Regions from separate parts of the Desulfitobacterium sp. LBE genome, predicted to be linked through region 2. Evidence: riboswitches for the same ligand, from Rfam matches in the RefSeq annotation. Region 2 holds a riboswitch; the other holds the start of a gene.
What was found. A riboswitch is a leader RNA that binds a small molecule or an ion and turns the genes downstream of it on or off. The one in region 2 is predicted to bind thiamine pyrophosphate.
Positions count from the first base shown of each region.

Region 1 (15,507 bases), 1.8 Mb from region 2:
GATTCTTCATGGAGAGATCAAGAAGCTTGGCAAGCTTGACCAACACAACATCAGTGGGTCGAAAAAATTCTCTGTTTTGAAAGACCAGATTCTAACCGTTCTTGAGGTATCCTTTGGTAAAACATCGAGGGAATATCGTATCGTAGAATTAACAAAATCTCCAGTGACGGTTCTTAAGGTTATGAATCATATCGTTGCGCGGAGCGCAACGCTGACTTGCCAAAGTATTGCTGTAAACATCTAATCTATTTTTATCAAGTCCCATTCATTGAAGCAAGATTTATAGTCTAGTCAAGATTTAGATGGAACAGTTGACATCTTAACTAGTGGTGTATGGCCACCTTCCTAATGAGGAGGGTGGTTTTTGTTTTAATATAAATATATAATCCTTGCCATAAGAATTTTATATTATATAATCTCAAAAAATTATTTTAAAAATCTGTGAATTATATAACATTTGCTCGTGAAATATGTCATAATGTATATAAAGTATATACAACTCTTGAATGTAAATGAAGTTGACAATGTAGTAATATGGCTCTCAAGGTAGGGGATTTTCATGATTACATGGGATCAAGTCATCCAAGGAATGTTAAAACGAAAAGAAATCTTGGCATTAACTGTTAAGGCTGTCTGTATTCTTTCGTTTGTTTGGGCAGCTCTATTTTATATTTTGCTTTTCATCGATTTTCCTTATGCGAAGTTAAATGCGGTAGCCAATGGAATACAGTTTTTTTCTGGATTAGCTATCGGCATGCTTGTGATCTGTTATGCTCGATTCAGCTGCCAGCGCTATTTAGTATTGGGAGTCGCTTTGGCTGTATTAAGTTGGACTTTGGGACAGCTTTACTGGTTCTCTGTTATATTTCTTAACGGTTCATCACTCCCCTATCCATCCATTGCAGATCTGGGTTTTATAGGCACTTATTTCTTTCTGATTGGGGTAATCCATACAATCACAAGAGGGATACCTCAATATACCATTGAGATAAAGTATTGGAATCTATGGCCCCTAGGATTACTAGTAATTCCTATTTTCCTGGCTCTGGCAGGATCCAGTAATCTACTGATCAATATAGATAACCTGGTCTTAACACTAGCTATAGTGTACACCCTATGGAAAGCTCAGCCTATTTTCCCTATTATCCGGTACCGGCTGTTTATAGCGGGTCTTTGTTTGCTATGCCTAAGTGATATGATATTTATAATATGTGTCTGTTTGATACCGGATACATGTACACTTTCTACAGATGCTTTATTCCCAGCAGCCCTTTCCTTAACAGCTTACGGCTTTATGAAAGTAGAGGAGATGTCCGATGGGTGAGGCTATTTTTGTAGGGACCATTATCCCCCTATTTTTTCTGGCGATTATCTTAAAAGGCGAACAAAGGCTGCTGATACTGTTTTTTACCTGGGGTCTTATTGCTTTTGCGATTTCCCTGACCTTGAATAATGCTTTGGTCCGGCATTTTCAGATTAATACTCAGCAACTTTCCACCACTTGGGCTCCGATTATTGAAGAATTTACAAAGGCATTACCACTTGGGTATTTTCTATTCAAATCGGAAAAGAAAATACCCATTGTTTATTTTGGGATTGCGGCCGGGATTGGATTTTCTATTCAAGAAAATTATGTATACCTCTTAGGACACATGCATGAAAGTGGATCACCGGTTCCTTTTATTATTACTCGTAGTGTCACAACCTGCCTTATCCATGGGACGACCACAGGTATTGTTGGCTTTGGGCTCAGTATAGCAAGGCAATTAAACGGTATAATTTGGCCACTGCTGTTTGGTCTTTATACTGTAGCAGTCACGATTCATGCTTTATATAATCTGTATATCTACTCAAGTTATCAATCCATTGGTTTGTTTATGCCGCTTTTCCTTTATTTAATAGGATTTGCAGTGCTTAATATAAAGGAGGATAAGGGGCGGGAAAAAGACTAAGATGGCATTTTGTTTGGAGTTGAGGTAGTATTAATCGGAGAGTGATCTCTCCGATTTTATGTTTGGGAGCAAGGTGGGAAAACCATGAGCCAGATGCATCAACAACTTATCAATGAATATACAAGGACCCGTCTCAATGAAGAAGCAGTCAGCATTGAGAGAATCTATTTCTACAAAACCGATAAACGAGTGAATCCCAAGCAAGAGGAGCCGCTCTGGCACGCGGCAGGGGATATTCCCATTCTGGTCTCGGCTCCCCATGCGGTTCGTCATTTTCGCCAAAAGAAGATCAAAATGTCCGACGAGTATACCGGCTCCATTGTCTACCTGCTGAATAAGTTAACCGGTTGTCATGCCATTGCAGTGACTAAGCTTTATGGTGGGGATCCGAACGTGGATAGTCCTTGCATCTATAAAGAGAAACTTGCTCAGTTATGCAGGCAAGGCAAGATCAAGCTCCTGCTGGATATTCACGGAGCAGCCCGAGACAGGGACTTTGATGTGGATTTTGGAACGAACAATAGGAGGAACCTTCTTGAAAAAATGCATACCGATGAAATCCTGGCCCAGAACTTTCGGAATTGTGGGTTCTCAAAAATTTCCTCCGATTATTTTGCTGCATCCAGCCCAAATACGATAGCCAATTTTGCGGCCAGAGAACTGGGAATTCCAGCTGTCCAGATTGAGATTAATAAGCATTATCGTGTCCCAGCTCAAAATCCTCAAGGGTTTCACCGCTTGATGGCGGCATTGGTGGAAAGCATTAACAGTGTAGGCAGAAGGTATCAAGAAGGTTGGAAAGATATTAATCGGGAAAGAAAAATAAGATAGAAGAATAGGTCAGCATAAAATTCAAAAATAAGACATACTAAGCAGAGACTGTATTCTATTCAAGAAGTGAAGAAGAAAAGGTGTCCTATGCAAAATATATTCGATTATCTTGATTGGCGAGGGGACTTAAGCTTTGCTCAGGATGGATTTAATCAAGTAGATAATTTAATCTTTTCGATTTTGGCTTACCTTGAATTCGATGGTATCCTCCCATCGGAGGCCTCAAGGGATTCCATATCCTTGACGAAAGCAGGGGAAAAATACTTCAAAGGCCTTGCTCATCAGAAACTCCAGAATAGTATCAACCCTTTCTTCCGGGAGATACCCAAACTGCTGGTTAAAACCTCGCTGGCAACTCGTTTTAAAGAAATTCAGCTGTCCAGTTATGTAAATCTTGTGGATCATGAGATTTGTAACCAATTTTCCGCGATGGTCTTTTCCATCAGCCAAGGGGAACATTATATTGCCTTTCGGGGTACGGACGATACCTTGGCCGGATGGAAAGAGGATTTTCAGATGAGTTTTAGGGATGAAGTAAAGGCCCAAAGAGATGCAATTTCCTATGTAGAAAAAGTCGTGGGGAAATATCAGGGCAAGCTTTATTTGGGTGGCCATTCCAAAGGCGGAAATCTGGCGGTCTATTCTGCAGCAGCCATGGAACCTGAGGTTCAAGGGCGAATCATTGGAGTATATAACAATGACGGCCCGGGCTTTTTGACTCATGTCCTCGAACGAGAAGGATATCAGAGGATCCTCGACCGGATTCATACCTTTGTTCCTAAATCCTCCGTGGTAGGGATGCTCCTTGAGCATGGAGAAGAGTATATTACAGTCAACAGCAATGGTCTGAGCGTTATGCAGCACAACCCTTTCTTCTGGGAAGTAAGAGGCAGCCATTTCGTCTATGAAAAGAATTTAACCAAAGGGAGTAAGAATTTTAACAAGACTGTAAGGCTTTGGCTTAACCAATTATCCATGGAGCAGAGAGCGGAGTTCGTGGATGCTTTATTTGATATTTTTCAGGCCACCGGGGCCACGACAGTCAGCGATCTGTCCCAGAAAAAGCTGACCTTGGCTAATGATATGATTAAGAGTTATAAAACCTTGGATCCCTTGACCAAATCCCATTTAAAAAAGACCCTTAAAATTTTCTTTGATAAAACCCAAAAGGTATGGATTTCGTCTTTCGAGGCCGATGTGGCATCTCTGTTGGCACGGACACCGGCCAAAAAGAAAAAAGACAGTACATAAAGCCATTAATGAATCAGGATTCCGCGGGATCTTTGCTTTGCTTCCACAGACTAAACTTTTGCAAGTCAGAGTCCACCTGTTTTAAGACCAAGCCGAGGACAAACATGTCGTCTACATAGCCAACTCCTGGAAGGTAATCAAAAAGAATATCAATAGGGGATAAGAAATAGATCAAGGCAGCTAAGATAGCGATAATGGAGCCGGCGGGGATCTCTTGATAATCTTTGCTGATATAAGCTTTGACAACTTGAATCAGGATAAGGATATCCTGGTAAACTTTATGGATGGGCCCTGTATTGATGTTGAGTTTCTCTGCTTTCATAAACGCAGCATTGAGTTTGTCCTGGGTAAGGTTGATATTTTGGAGGGTCTTTTTGGATTCTTCCTGATAATGATTAAACTTCGCCATAATCTTATCTTTAAGATTCTGTCCAATCTGCATACGACTTGTCCTCCTTTGCTTTAACATTATTATATCATGATTAGGGCAAAGTAATTAGAATGTTCCAGTTATATAAGACAAATGTAGGGAATGACCCTGTGTTCTTACGCAAGGGTATTCCCTACATTCTCAATTTATCGGAGAAATTATCTTTAACGGGTCGTCTTAGCCAATTAAGGCTTTCTCTACAGTTTCAAAGCCCAAACGCTCAATCATTTGAGCAAAGCGTTCGCCCTTATTGCCATGCTCCTTGTAGTATTGAATCGCTTTTTCAATGATCCCGGTAGCCTCATCTAAAGTATAAAGACCTTGGATTTCCTGGCCTAAAAATTGCTTGCGTGCGGCCATCCCTCCAAGACTGATGGCGACTTGGTCTTTTTTCTTGCCAATGATGCCAATGCAGCCCACATGAGGCATGGAACAGTTATTAAAACAGCCACTGGTAATAATTCTAAGCTTACCGGGCAGGGTCACATCATAATAACCTTTATAAATTTTTTCATTGAGTTGACTGGTGTAGCCCTCGGTGTCATAAAGACTGAATTTGCACACAGCCCCTTTACAAGTTGTTATGGGTCTTGGCCTGGGTCCTGTAGAACCGATGCTCAAACCGACTTCAGCAAGAGCTTGAGATACCTCGTTCAGGTTATCTAATAGAATACCAGGGATTTCGATATTTTCTCTTTGGGTGAGGTAAAAATACCCGCTTCCATACTGTGTACAGATTTCGCTTACTCTTTTGGATTGCTGGGCATTCATTTTCCCGCCGGGAACAACCACCCTGCAAGAAAAATGCACCCCATCTTTATTGAGAAGGAACCCCTTACCTTTTAAAAGGGCGGACTGCTCTTGAAGCAACTCTTTGAGCCTCTTTGTAAAATGTGCTTTTACCTGTTCTACATATTCCGGTTTTAGAGAGTAACGGCTTAAGACCCGAGTGAAGTCGCGATCCAGGCCATAAGTGCCATACTCATACCATTCGGCTTCCAAGTGGCAGACTGCTTTTATTTGATCGTAGATATAGGGAGTACCACAAAAGGTTTCAAACAGCGCACTGAGTTCCTGAACTATTTGTTCTTGGGGCAAAAAAAGATTAAAAGGACTTTTGGCTCGCTCTGATTCATAGATCCCATCGTCTTCCCAAACAAAGGGTTTATCACAACGAGCGATAATTTCTTCACAGGTTTTTATCATCTTTTCTCTTTCATTGATGGATAACGACATCTTTAACACCTCTTCAGTTTATTTATAAAAGATGGCACACCCTATGGGGTGTACCATCATAGTTATGTCCATAAGCGAATCCCTTGTGGTATTAGGGAAAAATGGACGGGTGTAAATCCGGGATGTTCCCCATCCAGCTCCAAGTAAGCCGAAGGATTAGAGATAATGGAGACTTCTTTACCACGATGGACTGTAACATCCGGAACCTCAAGATGGTGGCCTTGATAAATTTTGGGCAAATGGCGCAAGAGTTGGAACATAGAGAGGTTACCGAGAACAACGACATCAAAAAGACCATCGTCAAGCTCTGCATGAGGAGCAATCATCATTCCTCCTCCTACAAAGCGTCCATTGCCAATCCAGATACTGTTGGCTGGTCCATTGACCACGATTTTTCCATCAATGACACATTTCATGTTTTTATTTTTATAGGTCAAAATGGTCATGATGCCCCCAAGGAGGAAAGATAGTTTTCCACCGAGGAATTTGCTGTGCTGGTTAACTCGGCTAACCGCCATTCCTCCCAAACCCACATCCGCTACGTTGAGAAAATAACGAGTGTACAACTGACCGGTAGCGTCTTGATATTGAACTAGCCCGCAATCAATGGGGACAATTTTTTGTCGGTGCAGAACTTCCAGCAAAGAGGGGAGCCCTCGTTTTTGATCGAGGGTGCGTAGAAAATCTCCCCCGGTTCCATGGGAAAGAACAGCAAGACTTGCTTCAGGATTAATAGGTTTTTGATCGGCAAAAAATCCGTTCACAACCTCATTTAGAGTGCCATCGCCACCGACAGCAAGAATTTGCGTATAACTATGCATGGCCTGCCGGGTGAGATTGGTGGCATCCCCTGGTCCCGTGGTGTAAGCAAATTCAAGATTAACGCCCTGATCAAGGAGGCGCTTGTAAATTTTGGGCCAGATTTTTCGAGTTTGTCCGTTAGCCGAAGCTGGGTTAACGATAGCAAACCAGGGGTTATTATTCATTACACCATCCTCTAAGGAACTATGGTCACAGGGCAGCTTGTTTCATGAAGAACATGGGTAGCTACGCTTCCCAGAATGGCTCTCTTAACGGCACCGAGTCCCCGGTATCCCATAACAATACTGTCTACAGCACTTTCTTGGGCTTCTTTACAAATTTCCCGACCAGGGTCCCCTGTGCGTAGGAGCGTGCGGATGGGCGCGATGGAATCTTTAGCGATTTCCAGAGAGTGATCGAGAACTTCCTTACTGGTTTCTTCCTGCATTACCTTAATCTGTTCTTGGGTGGCAAAGCGTTTTATATTGGGTGTGTTATAATTGGGTTGAACGTTTAAAAAGATAAGAAGGTCGTCTTTGCAACGTGCTAGCGTAAGAGCATAGTGAATGGCTTTGTCCGAATTCGGTGAGCCGTCTACAGGTACCAAGATTTTTGTCATATGTATCACTCCCTCGATTAAGCTTGTCTATTTTACCTTATTTTATATCATCCCATAAAAAAGTTAAACTATCAAACTTCTTTTTCACTGTCATAAGTAATTATAAATTTTCTTAAAGAAGAGATCGGACTTTCCTAAGGTTTTAACCGGACAAATTTTATTGACTACAAATAAATAGGAAAATTTTGCATTAAGTTAATATAAAAAGAAGGGATTATCTGATCCTTAGAGAAATTTATTGAAAGGAATTAAGAAGCAAAAGGGGAGATTTGGATGCGACGAAGTGACGGGCGGCTTCTCAAGTCTTTAAGCCCTTTTGTAAGGATTATTCCCCACATTATGACCAAGCGGAATGATGCCCAAAATTTTTATAAACAAGTCGTTGCTGTTGATAAAATTGATCAGTATATCAAAGAAAAGAAAGATCAAGGGATTAGGCTCAACTACTTGCACCTATTTATTGCAGTCTATGTGCGTGTTCTCGCTCAACGCCCACAGCTGAACCGTTTTATCATGAATAATAAAATCTATACCCGATATGATATCCGCATCTCTATGGCCATTAAGCGCCTCTTAAAGGATGACGGTGAAGAGACAACAGTTAAATTCCTCTTTTCAGGTCTGGAAAGCATCGAAGAGATTGTCAAAATCGTCGATCAGACCATAGAGGAAGGTTGTGCGGCAGGAGCTGCCAATGAGGTGGATACTATTGCTCAACGTATTATGGCCTTACCTAATAGTCAAGTGAAGCTTTTAGTAGGGACGCTAAAGTGGATGGATCGGCATAATTTACTGCCGAAAAAGATTATTGAAGCCAGTCCTTTTCACACATCTCTTTTCTTTACCTATCTCAAATCCATCAATCTGGATTTTATCTACCATCATCTCTACGATTTTGGTACGACAGGGATTTTTGTCGCCTTAGGGAAGAGCAAAAAATTACCCGTAGTTGAAGAGGATCAGGTAGTGGTCAAAAAATGCTGTGAGATCGGCTATGTTTTGGACGAGCGGATTTGTGACGGACTCTACTACTCCAATTCCTTTAAATTAGTCAAGAAGTACCTGGCAAACCCTTATCTACTTGATGAAAGGCTGGAGAAGGTAGAGGAAGATGTGAACTAGAGCGCATAACTATCTGTGGATGGAGTCGGAATTTTGTTTGAAATGATTGAGAGTGTGCATACTAATTTAAATAGTAAACAAGGAGGAATTATCTAATGAAATTATCGGCTAGAAATCAATTAAAAGGCAAAATTACGGAGGTTAAAAAGGGCCCCGTGTCAACGGAAGTGGTTCTGGATATTAATGGTCAGTCAATTACAGCGAGTATAACTTCTGGTTCAGCAGAATCCTTGGGATTAAAAGTAGGTGATGACGCAATTGCCGTTATCAAAGCAAGTTCAGTCATGATTGGTCTCGAATAATCTTAAAAAGTTTCTTTGGGCAATCGGCTGATTACCTCCCAGGATAGATATAACTCTATTCTGGGAGGTAATCTTTTTAATAGGTTTTGATGAGGAATTAAGAAAAAGTTAATAAATACTTATATAATCCCTAAGGTTAGGCTAGACATAATCAGGTATAATACTATATGGATAGCGTCATGTGTCGAAGAATGAAGGGGGAATGCGGCTATCCATTCATAAACCGAATTGGTATAATGGGCGTGATGTAATTAAATCTATAGAAAATGTAATCAGGAGGAATTATGGCATTAGTAGAGATTTTTAAAGCGATTTTACTAGGTATTGTAGAAGGGATTACAGAATGGCTGCCCATCAGTAGCACGGGACATATGATATTGGTGGATGAGTTTATTAAGCTGAACATGTCCGCGGCTTTTATGGAAATGTTTTTCGTGGTCATTCAGCTGGGAGCTATTTTGGCTGTTGTGCTTTTGTATTGGAAGAAACTCAATCCCTTTACATTCGATAGAGGGGTTTCCGTCAAGCAGGAAACCATAGAAATGTGGTTCAAAATCATTGTGTCCTGTATTCCGGCCGGTGTTATCGGTCTATTGTGGGACGACGTGTTTAACGCTCTTTTTTATAACTATCAAACCGTTGCCGTTATGCTGATTATATTTGGAATTCTCTTTATTGTTATTGAGAATTACAATAAGGGGAAAAGGCCTCGGGTCAATCACTTATCACAAATTACTTACACCACGGCGTTCATGATCGGAATATTTCAATTGATTGCCGCCATATTCCCCGGAACTTCCCGTTCTGGTGCTACTATTGTAGGAGGACTTTTGCTGGGAGTATCCCGAACCGTAGCGGCTGAATTTACGTTTTTTCTCGCTATCCCCGTTATGTTTGGGGCCAGTGCACTTAAGCTTTTGAAGTTTGGTTTCAACTTTACAGGTCCGGAGTTGATGATTCTATTAATAGGAATGGTAGTGGCCTTTATAGTATCCGTAATCTCCATTAAGTTTCTAATGGGATATATCAAAAAGAATGACTTTAAGATCTTTGGCTGGTACCGTATCATCTTGGGTGTGATTGTGCTTCTGTATTTTTCAGCCAGGACTATTATAGGTTAGATTTGATCTGAAAAGCTGAATCAACTTAAGAAATGGTATAACAATAGATAGTAAGGAAAGAAATATGAATGGAGGAAGCGTTATGAAAAAGTGGCTGATTCCCGTAGGGATAATTATCATTCTGGCTATGATCCTGGGGTCTGGTTATAATAACTTAGTGACTCTTTCGGAGACTGTGGACAGCAGCTGGAGTCAGGTAGAGAACCAGCTTCAGCGCCGAGCAGATCTCATTCCGAATCTGGTCAATACCGTCAAAGGATATGCTGAACATGAAAGTGAAGTGTTTACGGATGTAGCTGACGCCAGATCCCGACTGATCGGGGCAGGCAGTGTGGGAGAGGCTGCTGAGGCGGACGCGGCGCTAAGCAGTGCTTTGAGCCGATTACTGGCTATTTCTGAAAGTTATCCTCAGTTAAAAGCTGATGCTAATTTCCGGGCGTTGCAGGATGAATTGGCAGGAACGGAAAACCGCATTGCTACAGCACGCATGGACTATAATAATGAGGTACAATCCTATAATACGAAGATAAAACGTTTCCCGGCCACGCTTTATGCGGGTATTCTTGGTTTTGATGAGCGAGAGTATTTTAAGGCTGATGCGGGTGCTCATGAAGCTCCCACCGTGGATTTTTCCAAGTAACGGCTTGTCCAGATGGCACTATCAAATAGGTTAAATGAAGGGAATGAAGCCTATGAAGAGGAAACTCCGGCTTGCCGGATTGATACTGTTCTTCCTTACTTTAGCTTTTCCTTTGCAGGCGGCTACCCCTTCGATCCCGCAGCCTACCCGTGACTTTTTCGTGCTGGATGAAGCCGATGTTCTTGACTCAAGCACCGAGAGGATTATTATCCAAAGCTCGGCGGACTTGGAGAGAAAGACCAAAGCCCAGATTGTAGTGGTTACAGTCAACGATCTGAAAGGATATGGATCGGAAGAATATGCTCTAGCCATCTTGAGAGAATGGGGGATCGGTGATGAAAAGCTAAACAACGGGTTACTGATCTTAGTATCCCCTACGGAGGGGGAGGCCAGGATAGAGGTGGGTTATGGCTTGGAAGGGGCTCTTCCCGATGCTAAAACCGGCCGAATTCAAGATGAATATATGATTCCCTATTTTCAAGAAGGGGATTATAACCAAGGCATCTTAAATGGCTATCGAGCCTTTGTTCAGGAAGTTGCTAAAGAGTATCAAGTTGTGATGGATATTGACTCTCCGCAGGCTTTGTACACTTCGTCTGATTATGGAGATGGAACCAATACCTTTGCTTCCCTGCCTCTTGGGGTTAAAATCCTAGCCTTTTTCGGCATCGTCTTCCTATTTTATATTGACCACCGTTATTTTAACGGCTTTATCTTCGGCATGATTATTGGCATGCTCATGAGAGGTGGCCGCGGTGGCGGAGGCGGAGGCTTCGGAGGCGGTGGGGGTTCCGGCGGTGGCGGAGGCAGCACACGACGTTGGTAATAACTCATTGCAAGCTTGACCTTCTTGACACCTTAAGATTAAGGTGCTATGATGCAAAAAAGAGAATAGTATTGGGGAGCTGGAAAACGGCTGAGAGGGAAACGAGTGTTTCCGACCCATTGACCTGATCTAGGTAATGCTAGCGGAGGGACTTAGGATACATGAGCTTCTGGCTCCATGTCCTGAATTGTTTGGGAAAACCTTCTGATTGCAGAAGGTTTTTTATTATGCATTACCCTCCTCAAGTGTAAAATGAAGAGGAAAGAAGGAGAAAAAGAAATGATTAATGCAAGTGTAGCTATTCAAGTATTACCGGCTGTGGAAGGACAAGAAGTGATCCGTGTGGTGGACAAGGTCATTGAATATTTAAAATCCTCAGGTCTTAATGTCTACGTAGGTCCTTTTGAAACGACTGTTGAAGGGGAATACGACCAACTTATGGAAATGGTTAAACACTGCCAGCTGATCTGCATTGAAGAAGGGGCACCCAGTGTCATGTCCTATGTAAAAATTAGCTATAAGCCGGAAGGCGGGATTTGGACCATTGATGAAAAGGTTACAAAGCATCACCAATAAGCTTTACCCAACGGCTGTACTTCTGATCTTGCTTATCTTCTGGTATCTGGTGGCTCTTCTTGAAATGGTGCCAAAATTCATGCTACCATCCCCTGGGGATGTGATTCGGGCTTTAGCAGGTTCTTTTCCTGAGCTTATGAAGCACGCCCAGATCACCTTGACGGAGGCTTTCATAGGATTAGTTCTTAGTATTCTTTTGGCTTTTTGGATTGCGCTTTTGATGGATCGTTTCGATGCTCTTTATAAAGCCTTCCATCCTATCCTGGTAATTACTCAGACTATTCCCACGGTAGCCATAGCCCCTTTGTTGGTGTTATGGCTGGGCTATGATATGGCGCCGAAGATTACGCTTGTTGTTCTGACCTGTTTTTTCCCTATGACCATTGCTCTTTTAGGTGGATTTAAATCGTCGGATCAAGACGCTATGAATCTCATGCGAGCTATGGGGGCTAAAAAGTGGCAGATCTACCGGTATATTAAGCTGCCTAATGCTCTGCCCGGCTTTTTCTCGGGTTTACGCATCTCGGTGTCCTATTCTATTGTCGGTGCAGTTATCGCTGAATGGCTGGGAGGAAACAGTGGTCTTGGTGTGTATATGACCCGGGTCAGAAAATCCTATTCTTTTGATAAAATGTTCGCGGTGATTTTTTTGATCATCATATTGAGCTTAGTGCTTATGAAATGTGTGGAGCTCTTGGAACGAAAAGCTATGCCCTGGGCACAGACCGGGGAACAGCAAAATGAAGGCTGAGGGCCCAATAGTGTTTAAGGAGAATGTTGAGATATGAAAAAGCGATGCATAGCAATTCTTATGAGCGTCTTTGTGGTTTTAGGATTAGCGGGGTGTGGTGTTCAGAACAATACGATCAACACTGGGAATGAACAGCAAGGTGCACAAGAAAATAAGAAAGTCACCTTTGTCCTGGACTGGACACCGAATACTAATCACACCGGCGTCTATGTGGCTAAAGAATTAGGCTATTTCCAAGAATCAGGTTTAGAGGTGGATATTGTACAGCCACCTGAAGGGGGAGCACTACCATTGGTAGCTGCCGGAAAAGCTGAATTTTGTGTAACCTTCCAGGAGGAACTTGCAGCTGCTCTTACCTCAGACAGTCCCCTGGATATGGTAGCCGTAGGGACTATTTTGCAGCATAATACTTCGGGAATTATCTCCTTGAAGGAAGATAACATTACCAGACCGAAGGATATGGAGAACAAGGTCTATGCCACTTGGGATTCTCCTGTGGAAAAAGCCATTATTAAACAAGTCATCGAGAAAGACGGCGGTAAATATGAGGCTATCAGAATGATTCCTAATACAGTAACAGATGTGATCTCGGCTTTGAAAACCGATGTGGACGCTATTTGGGTGTATTATGGATGGGATGGCGTGGCAACAGAGGTGAAAGGCCTGGATACCAATTATTTTGCGTTCAAAGATATTGACCCTATCTTAGACTTTTATACCCCGGTCATAGCTGCCAGTCCTCTGTATTTGGAAAAAAACCAGGACACAGCCAAATCATTTTTAGCTGCTGTAGCCAAAGGGTATGAATACGCTATAGCACATCCCGAAGAAGCCGCTGAAATTCTGGTCAAACATGCCCCGGAATTGGATCAGGAGCTTATAAAAGCCAGCCAAAAGTATTTGGCCAGGGAATATAAAGCTGAAGCAGAGCGGTGGGGATTCATCGATCAGGCCCGTTGGGATAATTTTTATGCTTGGATGGCAGATAATCAATTGATCTCCAAAAGGATTGAACCAGGACAAGGTTTTACCAATGCCTACCTACCGCAGTAAGATGGATAAGATAAAGCTTGAGACGCAAAATATCTCAAAGGGTTTTGCGGGAGAATTAACGATTAAAGACATCAATATCAGGCTCGGTGAAAAGGAGCTGGTAAGCCTCCTGGGAGTAAGCGGCATCGGCAAAAGCACTCTTTTTAATGTTATCGCCGGTGTCCTTACCCCTGATTCAGGACGAGTGCTTCTCAACGCTCAGGATATTACGGGTCAGGCCGGTAAAGTAAGCTATATGCAGCAAAAGGACTTGATGCAGCCTCATTTGACTGTGTTGGATAATGTGGCCCTCCCTCTTTTCATTCGGGGAGTAAAGAAGAGCCAAGCCCGTGAAGAGGCCTTCAGCCATTTCAAGGAGTTCGGGTTGGAAGGGGCCGAGAAGAAGTACCCCGCCCAGCTTTCCGGAGGAATGCGGCAAAGAGCGGCCTTGCTCAGAACCTATATGTTCTCTCGCGATGTAGCTCTCTTTGACGAACCTTTTTCCGCCCTGGATGCCATTACTAAGAGCTCCATGCATCGCTGGTATTTGGATCTCATGGGCCGAATCGACATGTCTGCTTTATTCATTACCCATGATATCGATGAAGCCATCCTGCTTTCCGACCGGGTGTACATTATGACCGGGCCCCCAGGAAGGATCGCCCATGAGATTATTATCGATACCCTGCGGCCCCGGGGAGAAGAATTCCGGATATCTGATGCTTTTATGGGGTACAAGAGACAGATTATTAAGTTATTAAGCTAATAGGATTTACTACCCAAGCTCTATGAAAAGTAGAGCTTGGGTGTTTTATTTTAAAGGACTTTTTAAAATTTCCTAGAAATCTTGTATGAAATCATGTCTTTGGTACACCTGTAGAAGGGATGTGGAGCCAATGTCCAACCCTAAAACAATACCAGATCTTGATCGATTTGCTTTTTTTCACGGATTACCTCCCGCTTTTCTCCAGACCTGGAAAAGAAATTTCAGTAGGATGAGCTTCACAAAGAGGCAAAGATTAGTTTTCCCCTCTTCCTGTTCGGATGTAATTTTCTTTGTTCTTTCTGGCAAGGTGAAAATTGCTTATACATCAGAGGATGGTAAGGAATTCGCTATTGCAATTCTTTCGGCAGGGGAGGTCTATAGCGAACATTCCTTAGCGTTGGCAACAGCCATCGAAAAAACAGAAGTTCTATATGTCAGTATGGCTGACTTTAAAGCTATGATGGATGAATGTCCGGAACTGGCCCGGCATTTGGTCCGCCTTCTGGGTAAAATTCTTCGCCTAACCAATGATTTGATTGTTGATTTAGCTTTTCGTGAGACCTCCTCCCGTCTGGCGCGTGTTTTTCGGCGTACCATGCAGGGTAAAAATGATAATGCTATTTACCTTACCCATGAGGAACTGGCATCTCTTAGCGGAAGTACACGCCAGACGATCAATGAAATCTTACGCCATTGGGAGCAGCAGGGGATTGTGGCTTTGCACCGGGGATATGTGGTGCTATTACTGCCTGAGCGACTATGGGAGAAGATCAGTCATGAATATTCATAATGAAGGGGCTTAGATTAAAAGGTACTGTTTCAGTACCTTTTGTATTTGCATTTGCTTCCCTAATCTGCCGCAAGCGGTATAAATAAAATATTCATATGTTTCAATTTAATGTCGCCAAGCTGACGGTAATTATCTGAATATTGTAATAGTATAGAGTTGTCAGAATTAGCTTGTGTATTTTTAGGTAAGGAGGGATAACGTGAAACAATTACTGGTACGCACAGAGCATTGTCTGGGATGTAAAAGCTGTGAATTGGCCTGTGCTGTGGCTCATTCCCGATCCAAGCAATTGTTTGCAGCAATCTTTGAGCCTGAACGCCCACAAAAAAGAGTCTTTGTGGAGACGGATGGGGAAGTGATTATGCCCCTGCAATGCCGGCAATGTTCAGACACACCTTGTGTTTATGCATGTATGGCTGGGGCCATGAGGATTGATTCTACGACCGGTTTAGTACAGGTTA
Region 1 is NZ_VLKD01000001.1:2,630,710-2,646,216, reverse strand. Features, by position in the region: gene DESLBE_RS12595 (hypothetical protein) at 1-244, shown strand, start outside; gene DESLBE_RS12590 (hypothetical protein) at 560-1,324, shown strand; gene DESLBE_RS12585 (PrsW family glutamic-type intramembrane protease) at 1,317-1,952, shown strand; gene DESLBE_RS12580 (hypothetical protein) at 2,037-2,783, shown strand; gene DESLBE_RS12575 (DUF2974 domain-containing protein) at 2,871-4,034, shown strand; gene DESLBE_RS12570 (DUF1232 domain-containing protein) at 4,048-4,476, opposite strand; gene DESLBE_RS12565 (nitrite reductase) at 4,642-5,700, opposite strand; gene DESLBE_RS12560 (diacylglycerol kinase family protein) at 5,763-6,686, opposite strand; gene DESLBE_RS12555 (universal stress protein) at 6,698-7,120, opposite strand; gene DESLBE_RS12550 (2-oxo acid dehydrogenase subunit E2) at 7,394-8,242, shown strand; gene DESLBE_RS12545 (TOBE domain-containing protein) at 8,338-8,544, shown strand; gene DESLBE_RS12540 (undecaprenyl-diphosphate phosphatase) at 8,829-9,665, shown strand; gene DESLBE_RS12535 (LemA family protein) at 9,748-10,305, shown strand; gene DESLBE_RS12530 (TPM domain-containing protein) at 10,358-11,131, shown strand; TPP riboswitch at 11,194-11,300, shown strand; gene DESLBE_RS12525 (thiamine-binding protein) at 11,411-11,707, shown strand; gene DESLBE_RS12520 (ABC transporter permease) at 11,676-12,458, shown strand; gene DESLBE_RS12515 (ABC transporter substrate-binding protein) at 12,492-13,511, shown strand; gene DESLBE_RS12510 (ABC transporter ATP-binding protein) at 13,492-14,256, shown strand; gene DESLBE_RS12505 (Crp/Fnr family transcriptional regulator) at 14,387-15,046, shown strand; gene DESLBE_RS12500 (4Fe-4S dicluster domain-containing protein) at 15,246-15,507, shown strand, end outside.
Region 1: linked by a shared signal. The riboswitch ahead of DESLBE_RS12525 (thiamine-binding protein) and the one ahead of thiC (phosphomethylpyrimidine synthase ThiC) in region 2 are both predicted to bind thiamine pyrophosphate.

Region 2 (15,507 bases):
CAGGAAAGCCTCATTGCTGTGGGCAAATTTCTTCTTCTCGATCCCTTCATTGGCAAAGGATTGGACCACACGGATTCCTGCCAGACTATCTTGAACACTGGAATTCACCTTGGCGATTTTGACACGGTTATCACTGAAGATAGGCTGCATCACTTTATTCTTATAGAGGCTGAAAACAATAATCACCAGGGTTACAATCGAAAGGGCCAGCGTCATTTGCACATTCAGGGTCATTAAAATCACAAAGGAGCCGACAATCTTTAAAATCGATATAAAGAGATTCTCCGGTCCGTGGTGTGCTAACTCGGAGATATCAAATAAATCCGCAACCAGCCGGGACATAAGCTCCCCCGTATTGCGTTTGTCATAATAGGAAAAGGATAATTTCTGCAGATGGGTAAACAGATCCCGCCGCATATCCGTTTCCATTTTGGCACCCATGATATGTCCGTAGGAAACGATAAAATACTGACAAAAATACTTAATGATGTACATAGTCAGCAGGGCTATACCTACCACCATGATTGTGTTCAGAATAGCTTCCCGCCCCTGGATAAATACACGGTTGATTAAATAGCTCAGAATCATGGGAAAGGATAAATCAATAGCGGATACGATGATCGCACACAGCATATCCGTGTAAAAAAGCAGACGGTAGGGTTTGTAGTAACTGATAAAACGCTTTAAAATATTCACTTCGAACTCCACTCTTTCTGGTCATAGTCATCATATCTTGGCAAAAATCCTGGTACAGATCGCCTGGCCTGGCGATAAACCGCCAAAACCTTTGGCATAATTATCCTAGCACAAAAACCTCCAATTACCAATGATACATAATATCATTCCGAAATTTTATATGTAGTTCAATCTTTTCAGAAATTCTTTCACTAAGCGGTTGTATTCCCCAGGCTGGCACAGGTTCGTCGGATCAAGGGCATGAGAAACGATTGCCAGGGAGGACTGGGGAATCTCCTTCATAGCACTCTTCATCCAGCCTACCCCTACTTTATTTTCCTCTCCGACAATTCCCAAGGCAGGGCAGCTCACTTGCTTAAGATAGGGAGTAAACTTAATTCGATTCATCGCCAAAAGCTGAAGCAGAAATTCTGTCCGGCGCATGCCCCGGACAAAGTTCACCACATGGTCCCGGGCATAAGGCCATGGTTTGTATTGATGTCTCATCATCGCAATCAGTACAGGCTTGGGGAGGTAAACACCCCATAGCCCTAAATATTCCACCAACATAAGCAGGGCTTCCCTGAAACTGCTTATTCGGGTATCCCCCAGAGCATCCCCAATGATCAACCCGGAAACCTTCTCCGGATAACGCAGCACAAAATTAAAGCAGAAAACACCCCCATAGGATGTACCCGCCAAAACAGTTTGCTCTATGCCTAATTGCTCCATTAAGGCCGCCAGATCCCGGCACTGGATGTCCAGGATTTTGTGGATAGGGCCGGTGAGCTTGCTGGAGCGGGCATTGCCCCGCAGCTCCGGGCAAATGACCCGGTGAGTCCGGCTGAAAAACTCAATCTGCGGGTCATGAAAGCTCAGGTCAGCCCCCAGTCCATGAATAAAGACCAGGGGCTTACCTGTTCCACGATCCAAGTAATGTAGCTTTCCATCGGCGAGAGTTGCATTTGGCATTGGCTTACCTCATTCAACAAATAGGATCGATTTTATGAATAGGATTTACTTTAGGGAGAATTCAGGCTGTCTTATCTTCTTGCCGATCCAAATTCCGCAATCCAGGCATGAGGGCTGGCAGCACGGCGATTCCCGTGATCAGTATTCCCGAGATAAGAAACCAACGATTCACTCCTAGTGTATCCGCAAACAAAGCGGATAACACCAAGCCGAGAGGCATAGCCACGGAAACAACGCTGCCTAATAAAGCGAAGACTCGTCCCAGATATTCCGGGCTGATCTTTTCTTGAAATAAAGCCGTTTGTACTCCGCTATAAAAGGGGGCGGAAAAGCCCATGAGAGTCGAGCACAAAACAAAGACTGCAAAGCCCTTCACCGGCAACACTCCTGATACAATGAGACTGACTCCCATCAGCAAAATGGATGCGGCAAGGCTCAGCACACGGTTCTTGAAGCCTCCCCAGACTCCCAGGACCAGTCCCCCCACCAGCATCCCTGCCGCAAAGACGATCTCCACGAGGGAAGCGTGGTAGGTGGTTCCGCCAAAATATTTCATACTCATCAGGGGAAATAAGGCATTGATGGGCATGAAGAAGAGCATATACAAGGCCCCCACCCATAAAAGGGCAAACAAGCCCTTATTTGAGCGAAGCGCTGAATACCCCTCTTTCATCTCCAGCATTAGATTTCCCTGAGCTGCGCTCTCCCCGGCCTCTAACCTGGGAATAAACACAAACGCTGTAAGGATGCTGGCCAAAACAGCTCCCCCCACATCCACCAGGATGATGGAGTTAAGATCCCAGACAGCATAGAGCAGAGCAGCCAGGGCGGGTCCCAGTATATAGCTGGCGGACTGAATGGACTGAGTATAGCCGGCACATTTTGTCAATTGATCCTCCGGAACCAAAAGCGGTGTCACCGCATTCAGAGCCGGAGAATGAAAGGCGGTACCTACACTGCGCAGGAACAAAACAACCATAATCAGCCACACGGGCAGTTCCACGGCCAGGGAGGCCAGGGCCAGCATCAGGCCTACGGCGGCAATCAGAAGGTCGGCGCCGATCATGACATATTTACGATGATAGCGATCGACCAACACCCCGATGAAAGGCCCTAAAATCGCCTGAGGCAGAAATCCCACCAAAGTCGCTATGGACAGAACCATAGCTGAGCCGGTCTCTTCGGTAAGGTGCCAAATGATGGCCATTTGCAGGACCGCGCTGGTGATCAGGGATACGGCCTGACCTGCCCACAGGGTATAGAAGCTGCGCTGCCAGTGTTCAGTTTTTATAAGCATAGTCTTTCTCCTTTTAACTCATAGCTTTTTAATTCCTAGCTTGAACTCAACCTTTCTTCCTGGACAAACAAAAAACAGACCTCCGTCCAAAATCGGACTTCAGTCTGCAGGCTTCACCGCGCTATAAAGACACCATCAGAAAATCGGCAAACTCCTGGGAGTTTCCCTTTCCTTTACCATGTCCTCATTCGCCGATAAGCACAACAAAAAGAGCCCCATTCTGGAATGGGATCGTGTCTTTTGCCGCTTACTTACCGAATACGAACGGAATACAACATGGTTCAGGTATCCTCCTTTTAATCAACAGTACCTTTTGTTGCAAAGTATGTTTTATTATAACATCAAGGAATTGTTTGCTCAATAGAAATTTGAGCAAACAATTCCTTGATGACACAAGGCCTCCGGGAAAAAAGCGATGCTCTCGTCAGCCAACCTCATCTTCGCAGCTCTTTGGAGGATAAATTATGTAAGTATTCTTCAACAACCAGTTCTGTATTTTCAGAAATAGATTTTGTGCCATCAATATGTATGACAGGACACACAAGAGTTTTTGCCCATTGCTCAATTCTTGATAGAAGCCGTGATGCCACAAAGTCAACAAACTTTAAGTGCTGCTCGTACATATCACCGCCTTCACAGATACGTTCTCCATGCTGTTCATAAGCTCTTTGTTTTATGCGTTCAACACGAGTTTCAAGTGGTGCTGATATAAATACAGCAAAGTTATACCTCGATGAAATTTCCTCACCAAAATCACCAACGACGGAAGAAACAACAAATGAACCACTTTTCACAACCTACCGAAAATTTCCGGTTTATCTACATGATAAATAAACTTTGACTCCATAATATCGTTAAAGAAAAGACATAGCAATTCCTTGGTGAAAAGCTATGTCTTTTTTGTAAAGATGGTGGAAAAAGGATTTCTTATCTTTCACCAGAGCGAGCGCCAAGTTATCAAAATAAATCAGATTCTTCGCAGGTATTCCAATGATATGACTACTGCTTTGGACCAAAAGAACATCCGCATTTATGATTGCCCTAAAAAACAATCATAAACCTTATATTAGTTTAATTCATACATATCCTTTGCTTTTGGAAACTTTTTTAGCATAATGTCATTTGCGGCTTCAACTTTTTTAAGGTACTCGGCATAAGCGGGACTGAGTATTTTCATGTTAGCTATTAAAACTTCCTGATAGCCACTTTCTTTTTGAAAATTCAACATATACCTTTGAAATTTGCCTGCTTCGGAATTTTGATACTCATCAGAACTTTTAAATTCAATATACTGTTCAATTTCTTCCCGATTGCGTTCTAAGTAACCGTCTGTATCAGCAAGCATTTCATGCATTTTTCCGTTTGTTTCTTCCTCAATCTTTGCCGCATCTATCTTTTCACTGGCATTGAAAAGCGCCTCCAGAAATTCAGAAAGTTCCGCAGGCAAATACAGATCCACACGATCAAGATACTGTACAATAGCATCATAGGCATATTTTTTTTCATCCGTGTCAATTGTTCCATTCAAGAATCTGCCAAAATGCATAGATACATAAAGGCCATAGTTTCCGGGGAAAGCAAAAACCAATTTTTCTTTTATGGTGTATAAGTACTCATCAAGCGTTTGCAGATAGTCAAATTCACGATTTATATCGTAATTAGCAATCAGGCTATCCATACACTTTTGTATATCATTCAAACGCTGCATACGTAATTCCGTGATATATTTGCACTTGGCTAAAGCCGCGGGTTTATTTGAGCTGGTTAGTATCTCTGCAATATCGGCAATGCTGACGCCACATTTTCTAAGCACGGAGATCTCTTTCAGTACAGCTATATCAGCATCGCTGTAATCCCTGTATCCGTTTTCGAGTATCTGCGGATGTATCAGGTTTTTAGATTCGTAATATTCTATTGCTTTTTTGGTTAGCTTGCACTTCTCACAAACTTCTTTAATCTGCATAATCTTTCCTCCTAACACAATTCTAATTGCTCTCAAAATTATCTTAAGCCAGCCCCCAAGGGGGTAGTCAAGTGTTTTCTGATATTTGTTTGTGAGTGCAATAAAACGATACTTTCTGTTTTATGATTTGGTTTTATTCTCCACCGCTAATCCGCGGGCAATATAACAATTATCAATATCCTCATAATTTGGTGCCTGACATGGGTCTGATCGTTCGCAATTCGGTATTGGAGATTTTCTTATCGATGTAAACCGTATCGACAATCCTATGGAAGAATAAAAATTCTTTGTGTTCTGTACTTGAAAATGGAGATGCGGCTCACTTGTGTTGCCTGAATTACCGCAGCGGGCGATTGTATCACCACGCCGCACCTGCTGTCCGACCTGAACAGCGGCGCTACTCCTGAATGTTTTTCCTTGTAGGTTTGAGTCCTATCAGAGTGAAGCTATACCCCAATAAATCTACGAAAAAAGAACTTCCACTTTTCATCGTGGAAGCCCTCGAAAGGCTTGGATTTACTGGCTTTGTAAGCAATAAATCTTTTTTGCCTTTTGTTTTTGATGGAGCTAGCGGGACTCGACCCTGCGTCCTCTTATATATGCAGCAAATATCCAGATCTTGAAGATTCGATTGCTCCACCCGGCTTGTGGCGTGAAACACTTGAAGCACAATCCCCAAAGAAGCAGGGCGTATATAAAATCGTAATCGATTCCGAATTTGGAGCAAGTTTAGTATGGAAGTCCGCTATACCAAAAAGAAACCCATATAATCTTACCAGTTTACCGACAAGTCATCCGATAAAAATGATGAACCGGCCCCACCCCATGGCCTAAGGGAAAGGCCTGTTCGATAGCGCCAAAAAGATACTCTTTTGCTTTTTGAACCGTTGTTTGCAGATCATAGCCCAAGGCTAAATGGGCCGCAATGGCTGAGGAAAGGGTGCATCCGGTGCCATGGGTATGCTTTTGGTTTAAATGGGGCGCCTTAAACCAGGAAAAATCCTCTCCGTCAAAAAGGAGATCGTTGGCAGCATCTTTTAAATGTCCTCCTTTAATGAGCACACTCTCCGGACCCAACCGGTGGAGCTCCTGGGCCGCAAACTCCATTCCCTCTTCGTCGAGGGCCTCTATGCCCAGCAGACAGCAAGCTTCGGGCAGGTTGGGCGTAACCACCCGGGCCAGGGGGAGCAGTTCCCGCTTCAGGGTTTCCACAGCCTCCGGCTTGAGAAGAGCGTAACCGCTCTTCGAGATCATTACCGGATCGACCACAATATTGGGAGCCTTCCATTCTTTCAGAGATAAGGCGATTTGTGTGATGATCTCCGGGTTGGAGACCATGCCTATTTTTACCCCATGGACCGGGATATCCTTGAAAACCGCGTCGATTTGAGCTTTGACCATATCCCGGCCTATCTCGGCCACCTCATCCACCCCCAGGGTATTCTGAGCGGTCACCGCGGTTATGACGCTCATCCCATAGACCCCTAAGGCGGAAAAAGTCTTCAAGTCCGCTTGGATTCCCGCCCCGCCGCTGGAGTCGGAACCGGCAATGGTTAAAAGATTTTTCAAGTCCCTTCCTCCTCTTCCCTTCCCCAATGTTCAACTGTCTGGAGAATATCCTGAAACGATTCGAATAGCCGGGCTTCTTTGCCTACCTCCTGGCAGTGCTGATAGAGCCTGCTCCTGGCAAAGACCTTATCCGCCCTTTCCGCCGGGCAAAAATCGGAAGTCCCATCTCCGATATAGACGGATCGGCAACCGGGTTTAAGCAATTTTTCCATCAGCTGCAGTTTGCAGACCCCGCATAGATCACATTCGCCGGAGCTGTAGGGGGTTTCTACGTCAAGTTGGGGAGCAAACAGCAATGTGTTGGCATAGTAAGGCAGGTTCAATCCCTCTCTTTGCAAGAGGTACTCAATATAGAAATCATATCCGTCGCTGAGAATGATGAGGGGAAATCCTCTCTGTTCACAAAAAGCGGCAAAATCTAAAAATCCGGGATCGAACACCGCCTGCCCGATAAGCTGGCGAAAAACTTCCGGGTCATTGCTGTTAAACAGCTTAAAGGTCCGGCGGGCGCACTCCAGGGTGGAAAGCTCTTTTCTTTCCCAAAGTTCATTAATCTCCCGCCATCCTTCCCCGGCCAAGGTTTCAACGAGGACTGCACACATATCCTGAGTGACGATGGTGCCGTCAAAATCCACGAAGAAAATCCTGTTCAATTCCTCCATAAATCCATCAACCCCTTGGCGGCGGCGCAAGGATCTTCCTGGCTTAGAATGGCTGAGATCACCGAAACTCCATCAATCCCCGTCTCTTTCACCGCCCTGAGGTTTGCTGCTCCGATGCCGCCGATGCCAACAACGGGAAGACTAACGCCGGCTTTGATTTCCTTAAGCTTTGCTAAGCCGATGGCTTCTGCAGCATCCTTTTTGCTTCCCGTAGGAAATACCGGACCGGCCCCCAGATAATCCGCCCCCATTCTCTCTCCCTGGAGCGCTTCTTCCAGACTGGAAACAGAATAGCCGAGGATTTTGTCAGGGCCGATTATATTCCGGACTTTGGCCAGGGGCAGATCCTGTTGGCCCACATGCACCCCGTCGGCATCCAGGGCCAAGGCCAGGTCCACCCGATCATTGATGATCAGGGGTACTCCGAATTCCGCCGCCAGCTCTTTTACTTTCACCCCAATGTCATAAAACTCCCGGGAATTTGTCTCTTTCTCCCGCAGTTGGAGCAATGTCACCCCACCCTCCAGAGCTTTTCTTATGGATAATAAAAAATCTTTCGGCCCGACCAGGATTCGATCCGTGACCAGGTAAAGGCTATAATCTACAGCCATTGCACCCGCCCCCTTTTCTCGATCAGTGCCTCATCCACCAGGCTGAGCTGGTCGATAAGGTGAGCCCGGAATGTTCCCGGCAATTCCCCGCCGGAGGTCTCCTGAGCCAATTCTCCCGCCAGAGACATGGTCAGCAAAGCGGCAACCGTTGCTCCGAAGGCGTCTTCATAAGCTCCGCAGAAACCGGCCACCAAGGCCCCGGCCATGCAGCCGGCTCCCGTGATCCGGGTCAGCATCTCCGTGCCATTTTCGATCAAGCAGGCTCTTTGTTCATCGGCAACGATATCCACTTTCCCGGTGGCCGCCACGACGCAGCCATAAGCTCTGGCCAGGCTTTGACAAGCTTCCAGGCCATCATTCCCTTCATCCAGGGAATCCACTCCTCTGACCCGGGCTGCCAATCCGGCCAAAGCCTTGATCTCGCCCAAATTCCCTTTGATTACCGTAAAGCGGCCAAAATGCCCCAGCCTTTCAATCGTTGCTTTTTTACGGGGAATGGCTCCGCAGGCTACCGGATCAAGGATCACCGGAATCCCTTTTAAGGTTGCTCCCCGGATGGCCAGATAAGCTGCCATTTCCTGTTCCTTGGTTAAGGTTCCTAAGTTAAGATACAGGGAGCTGGCAAGCTGGCTGAACTCGAACACTTCATCCGCTGCTTCGCACATAGCCGGTGATGCTCCCACAGCCAGCAAACTATTGGCGCAGTCGTTGACCGTCACCACATTGGTAATGGCATGGACCAGGGGGGTTTTTTGTTTGAGGGCTTGAAGAGCTTCTGTTAATTTTTCTTTCATGATCCTATCCCTTCTTTTCCTTTAAAATTTTATCATTTAATTCCCGTAAAATTAATTCCCGTTAAATTGATTTCCTAAGTTTGAGAGCTTTTTGTCTTACCTAAGTAAGATCAGCGTTTTTTAGCAGCCTTTAAAAGGTGTCCCCATATAGTCGCTGATTAATTGATAGGCGCAGAATTTTCCGCACATGGTGCAGCGCTCCTGGCTGTCTTCATTTTTGGCTTTTCGCATTCGCCCCGCTTTTTCCGGATCAATGGACAGCTGGATTTGTTTTGGCCAATCCAAGGCTTTGCGGGCTTTGGCCATTTCCAGATCCCATTCCCAGGCTCCTTTAATGCCTTTAACCAGATCGGCTGCATGAGCTGCGATGCGGGCAGCGATCACCCCTTCTTTGACATCCTCCTCCGTAGGCAAACCAAGATGCTCCGCAGGGGTGACATAGCAGAGGAAGTCCGCACCGCTGGAAGCTGCGATAGCTCCGCCAATAGCTGATGTAATATGATCATATCCCGGAGCCACATCGGTGACCAAAGGGCCTAAGACATAGAAAGGAGCATTATGGCAGAGGGTTTTTGCCAACTGCATATTCGTTTCAATCTGATGGAGAGGAACATGTCCAGGGCCTTCGACCATAACCTGCACCCCTGCTTCCTGAGCCCGTTTGACTAAGCTTCCCAGAGTGATCAGTTCTTTAATTTGGGGGCCGTCTGTGGCGTCGGCTAAGCAACCTGGCCGGAGGCCATCTCCCAGACTCAGAGTAACATCATAGTGCAAAGCGATGTTTAACAGGCGGTCGTACTGCTCGAAAAGGGGGTTTTGTCGCTGATGATGCAGCATCCAGGCGGTAATAAAGGACCCTCCCCGAGAGACGATATCCATCACCCGTCCCTGTTCCCGGAGTTCCTGAATGACCTCTAAGGTTACGCCACAGTGAACCGTGATAAAATCAGCTCCGTCCCGGCAGTGTTTCTCGATCCCGGCGAAGATTTCGTCATCCGTCATTTCCACTAAGCCCCGGCCGGCCTTGTGAGTATCCACCATAACCTGGTATAAAGGCACCGTTCCCACCATGACCGGACTATCCTGGATAATCCTGCTTCTGATCTCATCAATATCTCCGCCTGTACTTAAATCCATGATGGAATGGACACCGGCCGCCACAGCAATCTCCAGTTTGCTCAGCTCAGGGGCTAGCTCCGGATAGGCATCGGAGGTTCCGATGTTGGCGTTCACTTTCGTAGACAGACCCTTGCCGACTGCCATGGGACGAAGTCCCTGATGGTTGATGTTGCAGGGTAAAACCGCTTCCCCTATGGCGATCTTCTGCCTCAGTTCCTCCCCGGTAATTCCCTCCAATTCAGCTGCTTGGACCATTTCCGGAGTAATGATTCCTTTTCTTGCTTCTTGCAGTTGAGTCAATGAAACCACACCTTCCTTAATATAAATAAAGATATAAAAAAAGGCGGATATAAAAAATACAGACCGGGTAGGTCTGTATTCTAATAAACATATCGTTATTATCCACCTTCCCTACGCTGGCATTACCCAGATCAGGTTAAGGGTCAAAGGATTCTTGGGTCCTTTATCTCAGCCGACCTTATTCGGCCCCCCTAGTGATTATGCAGTTACAATTATTGGCACCTAAAGTATATCACATGTTATACGGAATTAAAAGAGAACCGGCTGATTTTAGACATTTTCAGCTATAGAGTAAATCAACTTCTCCGTGCTCTCCCAGCCTAAGCAAGCATCCGTAATGGATTTTCCATAGATGTTTTCCCCGATGCCCTGCCGGCCTTCCTCCAGATAGCTCTCGATCATCAGCCCTTTGATCATTTTCTTCAGCAGGGAATCATACCTACGGCTGTACAGCACCTCGCCGGAAATACGGGGCTGCTCATAAAAGCACTTCATGGAGTTGGCATGATTCACATCCACGATAATGGCCGGATTAACCAATTCCAGTCTTTCATATTCCCGAGCGGTCCGAATCAGGTCTTCAAAATGATAATTGGGGATATTTTCACCATTGGCATTCACAGCCCCTCTTAACACGGCGTGAGCATAAGGGTTCCCAGTGGTTTCAACTTCCCAGCCATTGTAGATGAAAGAATGATTGCTGTGTGCTGCAATCAATGAATTAAACATCACGGTCATATCGCCGCTGGTGGGGTTTTTCATGCCCACCGGAAGTTCAACACCGCTGACCGTAAGACGATGCTGTTGATTTTCCACGGAACGGGCTCCGATGGCCACGTAACCCAGGACATCGGCAAGATAGCTGTAATTCTCCGGATAGAGCATCTCGTCAGCAGCCGGCATCCCAAATTCCGATATGGCGCGGATATGCAGGCGGCGAATGGCTTTAATCCCCTCGCACATATCCGGGGCCTTTTCCGGGTCCGGCTGATGAACCATCCCTTTATACCCTTCCCCTGTGGTCCGGGGTTTGTTGGTATAGATCCGGGGCACGATGAGGAGGGTATCCTTGACCTTTTCCTGGACTTTGGCCAATCGTTCAATATACTCACAAACGGGATCTTCATGATCGGCGGAGCAAGGACCGACAATCAATAAGAACCGTTGATCTTCATTGGTCAGGATCTTCTTCATCTCGTCCACCCGTTTGTCCCGGAGCTCAGCCACTTCTTTGCTTAAAGGCAAATGGGCAATAATTTCTTCCGCCGGCGGTAATTTCTTGATAAAATTCATACTCATAGATCAACACCTCTACTCTTCTCCATATATGGCAAACTGATATAGTTACAAGTATAAATCTACCCTATAAAAATCGCAAGAAAAAAACTCCTTATATATAACAATTCTTTTGGGTTTATTGTTATACTTTTTAAGCAACCAGCAAACGGTTGAGCAGTCATAAAAATCTGACGGGCATAACATCGCCCGCCAGATCGCTGCTTTCTGCAGTTTCCTTATCCTGATTTAATTGAATCAACATAAATCTCTTGGCTGACAATTAAAAGCCGGTTTACACTGCATGATTCGTTAGCTTTACACTTTTTTCTTTTCCTCCAAAATCTTTCCGGTAAAGGACAATAGAACAAATGACGCCTAAACAGATCATGATCACCTGAAGCCAAAGGGTTACTTGAAATGCATATACGGGATATGGCTTTATCCCATCAGAAACGGCATTGATGATAATTCCCCAAATCTGTTGAAAAAGTCCTGCTCCAAAAATCCAGGCAAAGCTGTTCACGATTCCCATCGCAGTCCCTAAACGGGATGTGGGCATGACTTCACGAATATAAATAAATGTGGTGGAGATGACCAGCATCTGTAATGCCCCCATTAAGAAATTAAAAAAGCTTAACTCTGTAATGCTTATGGTTGCCGGCTGCAAAGCAATCCATAACCAGTTAAACAAAAACAAAATACAACCCAATACCATGGTTTTCTTGGAGCCAATCTTTCTGACCACGGCACCGCTTAGGATACATCCTGCAAAGAGCCCCCATGCGTACCAGGACAGAATATCCCCACTGGCCTCCTTGGATAATGCCAGGGCATCGGTCAGATAGATGCCTTCCCACATGGAGCCGAAAGTCTGGGAACTGGAGTTCACACCGAGAGACAGTAAACCGATTAACCATAAGACGGGCATTTTGAGCACGGCAGTAAAGGGAACCTTTTCTTGCCCGGCTTCTTCACTTATGGCGGCAACCACTGCAGTTTCCCCATGGAGTTCATCCGGTGTAAGCAACCCTCGTTCCGCCGGCTTATCTCTCAATAAGATATACGTTACCACAGCCAATATCAAGGAAAAAACTGCTATGCCGAATAAAGCTGTTCTCCAGCCCGCAAAACTCATTAATGTGCGTAGCGGCGCTGTGCCCAGGACGCTGCCCAAAGAACCCAGTCCCATAAATATTCCCCAAAGCATTGGATATTGACGGGTCGTAAACCAAGCAGAGATTATTTTTGCCCCACCGATCAAAAAACCGGACACGGCTACTGCCAGAAGGATTCTGCCGATAATCAATACTGTAAAATTTTCAGCGAGGCTGAAGACCAGTGAGCCGATTGCCGCTATCATAAGAATTGCCGTCAGTCCCCGGCGGGCGCCTAAACTATCCAGCATAGTGCCTACCGGGGCTTGAGCAAAGGCATAGATCCAGGTAAAGGCCATGCCCATGAAGCCGAAGGCAACCGCACCCAGGGAAAGGTCTGCCATTAAATCGGGTCCCATAATAGCCGGCGTAATCCGATGGAACAAAGTAAGCATATAGCATAAAACGCAAATGACATACATGGGCCATTGTAAAATTTTCAATTTGCGAAGCATAGAACTTCTCTTGGAATTGTCCATTCAATTCCCTCACTTTCTAAACGGTACGGATAGTGACCTTCACTACGGACAATTAAGCTCCAAAGTCATCACCATAGCATCTTCAGGCGGATCGGTGTAATATTCTTGCTTGGTAGCTCCGGGCAAGAATCCTAGCTTCTTATAGAAGCTGCAGGCAAGTGTATTTGAGGAGCGGATTTCCAAATTTAAGCGCTTCACCCCACGGGGTTTCATCCATTCCAGCACTTGCCTGATAAGATATGAGCCATGCCCTTTGGCCCGTAAGTCAGGATGTATAGCTAATCTTGTGATATACCCTTCATCGAAAATCAGCCATACGCCCAGATACCCCAGAAGTATGCCATAGGAATACAGGCAAAAGTAGTAAGCATCTTCGTTATGCCTGAGTTCTGTTACAAAGGCTAAAGGCGACCATGGCGAGGGAAAGGATCTTAGTTCGATTTTCATCACATCTTTGAGATCCTCTTCACACATCATGCGCATGATTAAAGGACCATGGGCAGATAATTCTCTTGCCTTGGTTTTTTCCTGGGTTTTATACAGTGGAAAAAATTCTTCGTCGGGACCTGACTCCAGCCATTGATGCCAAACTGCTTGAACGCTGTATAGTCCGTAATGCCATTGATAATAACCCGGAAGACTCTTCTCCTTATTTTTTAAATACTCTGCAGCAGGCAGGGAATCCCCACTAATCAAAATTCGGTTGTCTTCCAACTCCACTTCTTTCCTTAGCTCTTCAGTGGTCAGAATATGGGGCTCCTCCAAACACACCGGAATCTGCCGGCAGGAATCCCATTGATAGCTGGCTTTAAACCACAGAGATTGAGCTAGATTTTGGATGACCGCCAGCCCCTTTTCACAATCCTGAGCCGCCCACCCTAACATATCCAAAGACCAAACACTGATCAAAGGGATTTTCAATTCAGTGACCAGAAGATGCAGCTTTTTACCCACTTCTGATTCCCCCACTTCTGGTGAATAAGCGGCTTTCACAATACCTGCAAAGTCCATATCCGTCAGCTGTGAACCCAATCCATGCAGCAATCCTGCCAAGAGCGTTTTAAAATCCACCGTGGGAGCCTGGTAAAGAGAAATTTGTGTTTCTCCCAACAGTTTTCCATTCTCGCCCAAGGCAATCGTCAGCATTTGCGCGGTCTTCATGATTGTGCAATATTTCATCGATTGCTCCTTACCACTGTAATTTCCGGTCCGGTCAACCGGGCCCCACACTTTTTACACTTAGGGTCGATTGAATCGGGAATAGTGTGTTTACCACAATGGGTGCATTTAACCGGCTTGGGCATAGGGGGCTTGCACCGTCCGCAATAGGGATTGCAGATCCAACATGTCAAAAGCATTTCTCACCCACTTTCCTGGCTAAAAACCAAAGCAATTGAAGTCAAGGGCGTGTGTTCTATATAAATTTACTGAACACAAAGCACAATAGGGAGGCAACAATGATCATACCTAAACAGATTGGGAAAACCTTTCTGATCACGGCTTGCTCTTCCCCTACTGCATCAATGACGGCAGCCGCATTTTGAAGTTTTCCGGGAGAAATTACGCTGGCCAGCCCGGCTCCGATCCCAGTGGCGGCTGCCACCACTAAAGGATTCAGGAAGAGTTCCTTAGCAGCAATAAAGTTGTATTTGGCAAACATCCCCAGGGCGGCAGCTTCACTGGATGTAACAAACCCGCCAAAAAGACCAAGGGGTGCGACAATTAATGGATAAACCCAGCCGAAGATCCTTGCCGATTCGAGGGCCAGAACGGAAACCATATTATGCATGGCATCCGTAACCTGCCAAACCTCTCCAACAGGCTGTAACCCTGTGTTGTTCATCAATAAGCCAAGGGCAAAGAAAACAGTCAGGGAGATCAGAGGTTTCGGTGCCCGCTTGCCAAACTTGCTCAGACTTCCCTTAATTTGGGTGCCGGTTGGCTTCAACCAGATGGCGGAAACGATTGTGCCGACCAAAACCCAAAAATAAGCGTTCCAAAATACCCGGAGGTAAATCTTCTGACCAGGAATGATTTGAACCGGCATTCCTAAGCGGAGGGTTAAGAAATCATGAACAGGCTGATAGAAATTAACAAAAAATAAAAGGCTAATCGTCAGGAGCCAAGGCGAAAAGGCAGCCAATAAACTTCTTTCTTTCTCGACCTGTAAATCCTCATCGTTAAGAACACTGCGATCAAGAATTTTATAGCCCTTTACTTTGAGATACAGGCATTCAACCAGGATCACCAGGACTCCGGCAATCACCCCGGTTAAGACGATGCCTGGATGAAGGGCTGGCACATAGGCTATGGCGACCGCTGTTAAACCGGCGATCAAACCGCCTGACAGCGCCGGGAAGAATCCTGCCCCCATCAGCTCAGTTCCTCCCACCAAATACAGCATGGCAAAGGCGATTAAGGTGGAGATGATCGGCAGATAGAGAGCAAATATTTGCGACGCTTCAATCAGGGAGACTCCTGTTATATCGGAAAAAGCGACAAGTGGGGCACCAAGCATGGAGTAAGTGCAAAGGGCGTCAAAGCCAAGGGCCGGTAGAGCAATGGCCATAAAGTTGGAATACCCTAAGCCTCTTAAGACGGGAGGCAAAACCGCCACCGGTGTTGCACCGGCAG
Region 2 is NZ_VLKD01000001.1:852,468-867,974, forward strand. Features, by position in the region: gene DESLBE_RS04240 (ABC transporter ATP-binding protein) at 1-696, opposite strand, end outside; gene DESLBE_RS04245 (alpha/beta hydrolase) at 853-1,647, opposite strand; gene DESLBE_RS04250 (MFS transporter) at 1,709-2,944, opposite strand; gene DESLBE_RS04260 (hypothetical protein) at 3,379-3,738, opposite strand; gene DESLBE_RS04265 (MerR family transcriptional regulator) at 4,011-4,907, opposite strand; gene DESLBE_RS04270 (M23 family metallopeptidase) at 5,028-5,279, opposite strand; gene thiD (bifunctional hydroxymethylpyrimidine kinase/phosphomethylpyrimidine kinase) at 5,688-6,476, opposite strand; gene DESLBE_RS04285 (MtnX-like HAD-IB family phosphatase) at 6,473-7,138, opposite strand; gene thiE (thiamine phosphate synthase) at 7,126-7,749, opposite strand; gene thiM (hydroxyethylthiazole kinase) at 7,740-8,543, opposite strand; gene thiC (phosphomethylpyrimidine synthase ThiC) at 8,664-9,962, opposite strand; TPP riboswitch at 10,053-10,165, opposite strand; gene DESLBE_RS04305 (3-deoxy-7-phosphoheptulonate synthase) at 10,233-11,261, opposite strand; gene DESLBE_RS04310 (MFS transporter) at 11,533-12,873, opposite strand; gene rimI (ribosomal protein S18-alanine N-acetyltransferase) at 12,916-14,052, opposite strand; gene DESLBE_RS04320 (L-lactate permease) at 14,288-15,507, opposite strand, start outside.